DNA from 2 places in the Paenarthrobacter aurescens genome. Region 1 is predicted to be linked to the other one. Evidence: predicted binding sites of a transcription regulator. Region 1 holds the regulator's gene; the other holds the start of a gene.
The links. Region 1 encodes LexA, which represses DNA repair genes until DNA is damaged. Its sites were predicted from a motif close to TCGAACANNTGTTCGA; they were not measured.

Region 1 (4,281 bases):
TTGAACTGCTCATTCCCTACGACCGCGGGGAAATGATCAACAAGCTGCACAATTCCGACTCGGAAATCCTTAGCCTTGAGCATGAGGAGAACGGGACCCGCGTAGTCGTCATGGTGCGCGAAGGTCTGGCCGCCGAACTGGAGTCATTCGTTAGTAATGGTTGAGAAAGTGGCGGCGGACGCCGTCGAGTCGGTGGGGGAGAAAGTCACCCTCGAGCTGTTGGACCGGGCTGTTGCCGGCATGGGCGGACAAAGCCGTGCCGGCCAGCATGAAATGGCCAAGCATGTCACACGGGCCATCGAGACCGGGGAGCATCTGCTGGTCCAGGCGGGAACGGGAACGGGTAAGTCCTTGGCTTACCTGATTCCGTTGATCGCCCATTCCATGGACAGTGACAAACCGACGCTGGTGTCCACCGCCACCCTGGCACTCCAGACCCAGATCGTGGGGCGGGACCTCCCGCGCCTTCTGGAGACCATCAACCCTGCCCTTGATCGCCCCGTCAATGTGGCACTGGTCAAGGGCAGGGCCAACTATGTTTGTCTGCAGAAACTTGAAGGCGGGTTCCCCAGCGAAGAGCCCTCCGAGGGACAGTTGTTTTCCCTGGGGGAGGATACCAGCGTTCCCCATTTCGCTGCCTCCATGAGCGGGCCCCAGTCCCAGCTGGGCAAAGAAGTGGTCCGTCTCCGGGAGTGGGCGGAGAAGACCACCACCGGGGACCGAGACGAACTCATGCCTGGCGTGACGGACAGAGCCTGGCGGCAAGTATCCGTAACGTCCATGGAGTGCCTGGGTGCCCAGAAGTGCCCCGTGGCGGAAGAGTGCTTCAGCGAGCTGGCCCGCTCAAGGGCGGGCGAGGCCGACGTCGTGGTCACCAACCATGCCATGCTGGCCGTCAGCGCCTTCGAAGGCCTGGCCGTTCTGCCCGAGTACGACGTCGTTGTGGTTGATGAGGCCCACGAGCTTCAGGACAGGGTGACCGGAGCTGTGTCCGGGCAGTTGTCCGTTGCCATGGTCCACGCGGCAGCATCCAGTGCCCGCAAACACACAGCCATCACTGTGGATGCCCTCAACGCCGCTGCGGATAGCTTGGACATGGCAATCGCCGGAGTGCCCAACGGTTTGTTGCCCAACGGACTCAACGACGAACAGCTCGATTGTCTGGACCAATTGCGCGACGCCACACGCGCGGCGCTCTCGGATTCGAAGACCGATTCCTCCAACGCCGTTGACGGAGGACGCCAGCTCGCCCGTTCACGGCTCATGCTCATCCTGGAACTGTGCGAGCGGATGCTGGCCGCCAAGGAGAACCGCGAAGTGGTCTGGTTCTCGCGGAACAGCACCTTCGACCCCCAGCAGGGCTACTCGCCACCGGACGAGACCGCACCTGCTTTGATCAACATTGCACCTCTTAGCGTCGCAGGGCGGCTCCGTGAGGGACTCTTTGCCGGACACACCGTAGTGCTGACCTCCGCCACGCTGGCCATCGGCTCGGCCTTTGAGCCAGCCGCGGGTGGTCTGGGCCTGATTGGCGAAGGCGCACCGAGCTGGACCGGGATCGATGTCGGATCGCCCTTTGACTACCCCAAACAAGGGGTCTTATACGTCGCAAAACACCTGCCCAAGCCAGGCCGCGGTACCTCGCCTGAGGCGCTGGACGAATTGGAAGACCTCATCCGCGCTTCCGGGGGCGGAGCGCTCTGCCTGTTCTCTTCACGGCGTGCAGCCGAAGAAGCCGCCGATGCCATGCGGCTCCGGCTGGACGTGGATATCCTCTGCCAAGGCGAATCCACCATGGCGGCCCTGGTGAAGCAATTCGCGGACGAACCTGACACGTGCCTCTTCGGAACCATGTCACTATGGCAAGGCGTCGACGTACCGGGTGGCTCCTGCCGTCTGGTGGTCATTGACCGCATCCCCTTCCCACGTCCTGATGATCCCCTGATGACCGCCCGTTCCCGTGCAGTGGCCCAATCGGGCGGTAACGGGTTCATGGCCGTGTCAGCCACCCACGCTGCTATTCGATTGGCTCAAGGCGCAGGCCGGCTAATCCGCTCTACAGGAGACAAAGGGGTTGTAGCCGTACTGGATTCCCGGCTGTCAACAGAGCGCTATGGGGGCTTCCTGCGTGCCGCCCTGCCGCCGTTCTGGGCTACGACGGACCGGACAGTAGTGCGTGGCGTCTTGGAGCGTCTGGGATCGACCAAAGCCTCTTAGGGAGGCGCTGGGTCTGCGGGGAAGCCTTGAGTGTGCGTTTCCTCAAGGAAGCGTGCGTGCTTAGAGAGAGCGCAGCACGGAAACGACCTTGCCCATGATGGTGGCTTGATCTCCGAGGATGGGCTCGTACTGTGTGTTCTGCGGAAGCAGCCATGTGTGCCCGTCCCGCTGCCGGAACGTTTTGACGGTGGCTTCGTCATCCAGCAGGGCGGCAACGATGTCGCCGTTGATGGCATCGTTCTGGCGCCGGACCACTACCCAATCGCCGTCACAGATAGCGGCATCAATCATGGAATCGCCGGCTACCTTCAGCATGAACAGTTCGCCATGCCCCACAAGTTGGCGAGGGAGTGCAAGCACGTCTTCAACCGTCTGGTCAGCCAGAATCGGACCGCCGGCAGCAATGCGGCCCACCAGAGGGACCATGGCAGTATCGCTGGCGCTTGCCAATTCCGTCACGGCCAGGCCACCGGCACTGCGCAGCGTGGTGGGGGCTTCCACGCCGGGAATTGGTCCGCCGTCAAGGGTCAACGGCATCAGCACTTCCATGGCGCGGGGTCGCTTGGGATCTCTGCGGAGGTAGCCGAGCTTCTCGAGCTGTGACAACTGGTGCGTGACGCTGGACAAACTTGCCAGGCCTACGGTGTCGCCGATTTCACGCATGCTGGGCGGGTAGCCGTTGTCGTTGACCGAACGCTGGATGGTCTCCAGGATCTTCTTCTGCCGGACAGTCAGGCTTTTGGGACTCTTTTGAGGCTGTTGGCTCCGCAGGGGTGCCCCGCCGCCTGTGGCTTTCGCTGCCATGTTCGCCAATGCCTTTCATTCAGCCCGATGAGTGCCCGGGGTTGTTGGGTCCGCAAAAAATGTCGGACCCTCCTGTTCCACTGAAACAGTGCTGTTTCTTCACTCAAACGTAGGGCAGGCACAGGCGTTTATCAAACATTTGTTCTAGCGAGTCTCGACACCGTTCGTTGATAAGTGCTAAAAATGTCATAGCAAGGTTCGAATATGTGTTCTATAAACCTGATGCTGAAGCCCGATGTTCGAACAAAGCGTTCGAACATCGGGGGTCGGGGGAGGGGAACACCAAGAATTGGCAGCCAAGCACCGGTACTCCGGAGCCTGGCAATAGCTCAGAAGGGCTCAGCTCATGTCCGCAGTCATCACGTTCGCTGAATTCCGCACTACCCAGGCACCCGCTCGCTTGCGTCTGACCCGGCGTGGTCGGTTTGTCTTCTTCGGCATCCCCGCCATGCTGTTGGTGGCGGCGTTGCTGAGTCTCGCCGGTTTCATCAACTCCCCGGCCAAGGCTGCGGACTCACAGTCCCAGTTGCGTCCGCCTGTGGCCGTCACGGTCACTGTCCAGCCCGGGCAGTCCCTGTGGGGCATTGCTGGTGCTGCAGCTCCTGAGCGGGATCCTCGGGATGTCATCGCCGAGATCATCCAGTTGAATGACCTCCGCGGCGGCCGCATCCTGCCCGGCCAGCAACTCTTCGTCCCCGCAAACTAGGTAGTCCCAGGTCTGTTGCATCTGTGGCCGGGCGTCACAGTTAGTCGGCAGTCCCGACCGCCCCTTAAACTGGGTTGGTGAGTGACCAGCTTGAGCGACTTGACCGACTTCCCCTCCGGACCAACCTGCGTGGACTGAGCCCCTATGGCGCGCCGCAGCTTGATGTCCCCATCCTGCTCAATGTCAACGAGAACACTCATGGCGTCCCTGCTGATGTGCAGGCCGCCATTACCGAGGCTGTTGCTGCTGCCGCTACTGGACTGAACCGTTACCCGGATCGAGAGTTCACTGAACTCCGTCAAGCCCTTGCCGAGTACTTGGGCCACGGACTTTCTCCGGATAACATCTGGGCTGCCAACGGTTCCAATGAAGTCCTGCAGCAAATACTCCAGGCATTTGGCGGTCCGGGACGCAAGGCCCTGGGTTTCCCTCCCACGTACTCCATGTACCCCCTGCTCGCCAGCGGCACTGACACCGAGTATGTCCGGGGAGTCCGTGCTGAGGACTATGGGCTGGACGCAGCTTCGGCTGCTGCGCAGGTCCGGGAAACCGGG
Region 2 (4,281 bases), 1.8 Mb from region 1:
ACCAAAACCACCACGGCGCTGAGCCAGAACGGGATACGCCAGCCGATGCCGTATTTGATGTCATCGGGCAGTGCCACCACGGGAATGAACACCAGGGCTGCCAGGATTTGGCCACCTTGTGTGCCGGTGAGGGTCCAGGAGGTGAAGAAGGAGCGGCGGTTGTCCGGGGCGTGCTCCAGGGTCATGGAGGAGGCTCCGGCCTGCTCGCCGGCGGCGGAGAGTCCCTGGCACAACCGGGCAAGCACCAGAAGGATGGGGGCCCACCAGCCGATGGTCTTGAAGTCGGGGAGGCAGCCAATCACGAACGTGGCTGCACCCATGAGGACCAGCGTGAACATGAGGACTTTCTGGCGGCCGATGCGGTCTCCGAAGTGCCCCAGAATCACAGCACCCACGGGCCTGGCAACGTAAGCGAAGCCGAACGTCGCGAAGGACATGATGGCCGCGTTGGCATCGGCGGAAGGGAAGAAGACGTGGGGGAAGATCAGGGCCGCGGCAGAACCGAAGATAAAGAAGTCGTAGTACTCCACCGCGCTGCCCAGGAAGCTGGCAAGTGCGGCTTTCTTGGGGGTTCCGGCGGTGGTTTCAGTGCCTGGCGTCGCTGACGGCATTGTTTGGCTCATGGGGGTGTTCCTTCTGTGACGACGATGTCGCGGATCTGGCTTCTGTGGGAGACCCCAGCGAGGTGCGGCCGGTCGATCCCAACATAAGTAACCACATGGTGAGAGCTACTTGTGCAATACAGCAATACTGGCTGTGAGTGGGGTCACTTGTCAAGAGAAGTCGCCACTATCTAGAAATAGCTCTCACCATGTGAGAGCATCGAGATATGAGTGTGAAAGAGGACACAAAGACCGACATGGTCGGCAAGGCATTGAGCCTGTTGGTTTTATTGGGCAATGAACCCCGCGGGGCGAGTGCGGCGGATCTGGCAAGGAGTGCGAGCCTTCCCTTCAGCACCACCTACCGGCTACTGGGCTCGCTGACGCGTGACGGGTTTGTGGACTACGAGCCGGATGGGCGCCGGTATCACTTGGGCTTGCGTGTCTTCCAGCTGGGTCAGCGTGTCTCAAACCATCACGGGTTCGCGGCAACTGCGCTGCCTGTCCTCCAGCGCGTTACCGATCGTACGCATGAGGCCACCATCCTCTCTGTCCGCGACGGCAACCATCACCTCACGGTCAACAAGGTGGACGGGCCCAAGACCTTCCGCGTCACCAGCGACCCCGGCCATCTGGGCGCGCTGCACACCACGTCCGTAGGCAAGGCGATTGTGGCGTTCGAGGAGGAGATCGAGCGGAAGCGACTTCTCGAGGAGCTCCCCTTGGATCCGCTGACGGAGCACTCGATCACCGATCGCGACAAGTTCCGCGAAGAAATCGAGCAAGTGCGCCGGCAGGGGTATGCCGTCATGGATGAAGAGAACGAGGTGGGCATGCGCGCCGTCGCTGTGCCCGTCCTGAACTCCCAGGGCCACGCTTTCGCATCGCTCGCCACGGCGGTCCCCGTGTTCCGCATGAGCCTGGAGGAGTTGATTGCGCACGTGCCCACCCTGCAGGAAGCCGCAGCTGAACTCGCGGCCCGCCTGCCCCAGCGCTGACGCTCGTTGTGAGGCCCGATTTGCGCCCCAAAACCCCGGAATGCCGCGCAGAGCAGGCCCCGCAACGCAGCCCCCGCCCGTTGTGAGGCCCGATTTGCGCCCCAAAACCCCGGAATGCCGCGCAGAGCAGGCCCCACAACGCACCTTAAACCCAAGGCATGCCGCATAAATGTTCGCGATAAGAACAAGCGTGCGGAATATGAACACTTGTAGTAATCTAAATAACACCCGGACCGGCGGCGCCCTCAGAAAGCGCCCACGGTCCACGGTGCTGAAGTCAAAGGAGCTTTAGGATGAGCAACCGAGCCGAGTCCGTTCTGGTGGGCCTCATAGGCGAAGGCGTCATGCCCTCGCTCACGCCGCCCATGCATGAACGTGAAGCCGATGTGCAGGGCCTTCGCTTGCTGTACCGCCCCATCGACCTCCTGCAGCTGGCATTGCCGGCCACCGCCGTCGGGGATCTCCTCATCGCAGCCCAGCGCATGGGCTACAACGGCCTTAACATCACGCACCCGTGCAAACAGCTGGTACTGAAGCACCTTGATGAAATTTCCGACGACGCCGCGCGCCTGGGTGCCGTCAACACCGTCCTGATCCGGGACGATCGGCTGATAGGCCACAACACGGATTTCTCGGGTTTCGGCTCGGCGCTCGCCGACGGACTCCCCGGGGCGAAGCTGGACCGCGTGGTGCAGCTCGGTGCCGGCGGTGCCGGCTCGGCCGTTGCTTACGCGCTCCTCACCGCCGGCGTCAGCACGCTGGACCTGGTGGACATGGACCCTGCCCGTGCTGCGGAACGCGCTTCCGAGCTGGGCGCACTCTTCCCCGAAGCCACGGTCACCCCGCGCAGCACCACCGAGCTGAGCCACATCATGGACCTTGCTGACGGCCTGGTGCACTGCACCCCGGTAGGCATGGCCGCCCACCCCGGGCTTCCCCTGGACATTGACCTTCTGCAGCCCCGGCACTGGGTAGCGGACATCGTCTACCGGCCCATCGAAACGCAGCTGGTCCGCGAAGCGCGCGCCAAGGGCTGCGAGGTCCTGGACGGCGGCCGGATGGCAGTGGGTCAGGCTGCGGACGCCTTCCAGCTGATCACGGGACGCGAAGCTGACCGGGAGCGGATGCGGGCACACTTCCTGGAGCTGATTGCCAAAGAGGAAGAAGCCCCCCAGCTTGCAAAGGCGGGCAACTGATGCGCACCGGGATTGCCACGGTCTGCCTGTCCGGCACGCTGAAGGAGAAAATGCAGGCCTGCGCGATCGCGGGTTTTGACGGCATTGAGATCTTTGAGCAGGACCTCGTCACCTCACCGCTGAGCCCGGAGGAAGTCCGCAAAATGGCTGCGGATCTGGGTTTGGGCCTTGACCTTTACCAGCCGTTCCGCGATTTCGACGGCGTCACTCCGGATTTGCTGAAGGCCAACCTCAAGCGGGCCGAGGCCAAGTTCAAGCTGATGGAGCGCCTTGGCATGGACACCATCCTGGTGTGCTCCAACGTCGCGACGGCCACCATCGATGACGACGATCTCAGGGCCGGGCAGCTCGCGGAATTGGCAGAGTTGGCCGGGGCGCACGGCGTCAAGGTTGCCTACGAAGCCCTGGCGTGGGGCAAATACGTCAATGACTACGAGCACGCCTACCGCCTGGTTGAGATGGTGGACCACCCCAACCTCGGCACCTGCCTGGACTCCTTCCACATCCTGTCCCGCGACTGGGACACCGCACCGATCGAGCAGATCAACGCGGAGAAAATTTTCTTCGTCCAGGTTGCCGACGCCCCCAAACTCTCCATGGATGTGCTGTCCTGGAGCCGCCACTACCGGGTTTTCCCCGGTGAGGGACAGTTCGAGCTCGCCAAGTTCTTGGGACACGTTGTCCGCGCCGGGTACACGGGCCCGGTGTCGCTTGAGGTTTTCAACGACGTCTTCCGTCAGTCGGACACCGAGCGCACCGCCGTGGACGCCATGCGATCGCTCATTTGGCTGGAGGAGCAGAGCGCCAAGTGGCTCGCCAATGCCTCCGGTGCAGATGCGCCGGACAACAAAGCCGCGTCCCGGCGTCGTTATCCCATGGAACTGGCCACGCTGCCCAAGGTGAACGAGCCCGCAGGCTTCAACTTCGCCGAAGTAAAAGCTGACGACACCGCTCAGCTGGAGAAGCTCCTGGGCCAGCTGGGGTTCGGATTCCAGGGCCGGCACCGCACCAAAGACGTCCAGCTCTGGACCATGGGCCAGGCCCGCGTGATCATCAACGAGCAAGCTGCCTCGCACTCCGAGCCGGCTATCGCCGCATTGGGGTTCGACGTCGACTCCCCAGTGATTGCCTCCGCTCGCGCCCAGCAACTCAAGGCGCCTGTGGTGGCCCGCAAGGTCCAGGCTGACGAGGAAGTCTTCCAAGGCATCTCCGCCCCGGACTCCACGGAAATCTTCCTGTGCCAGGGAAGCCCGGACGGCACCGCAGCGTGGACGCACGAGTTCGGCGAAGGTTTGGACCGGTCCACGGAAACACAAAACGCGGTCATTGACCACGTGAACCTGGCCCAGCCGTGGCAACACTTTGACGAAGCCGTCCTCTTCTACACCAGCGCCCTTGCACTGGAACCGCAGCCGTTCGCCGAAGTCCCCAGCCCCAGCGGCTTGGTGCGCTCGCAGGTGATGGAGACCAGCAACGGGGCAGTCC

Region 2: ABI796_RS19565 (shikimate dehydrogenase) is a predicted target of LexA. The motif match lies at 1,762-1,777, and genes of this name have one in related genera.

Annotation. Positions count from the first base shown of each region.
Region 1 covers NZ_CP157456.1:1,619,207-1,623,487, forward strand. The annotation lists gene hflX (GTPase HflX) at 1-164, shown strand, start outside; gene ABI796_RS07540 (ATP-dependent DNA helicase) at 157-2,217, shown strand; gene lexA (transcriptional repressor LexA) at 2,278-3,021, opposite strand; gene ABI796_RS07550 (LysM peptidoglycan-binding domain-containing protein) at 3,368-3,727, shown strand; gene ABI796_RS07555 (histidinol-phosphate transaminase) at 3,805-4,281, shown strand, end outside.
Region 2 covers NZ_CP157456.1:4,204,354-4,208,634, reverse strand. The annotation lists gene ABI796_RS19575 (MFS transporter) at 1-623, opposite strand, end outside; gene ABI796_RS19570 (IclR family transcriptional regulator) at 830-1,600, shown strand; gene ABI796_RS19565 (shikimate dehydrogenase) at 1,894-2,796, shown strand; gene ABI796_RS19560 (bifunctional sugar phosphate isomerase/epimerase/4-hydroxyphenylpyruvate dioxygenase family protein) at 2,796-4,281, shown strand, end outside.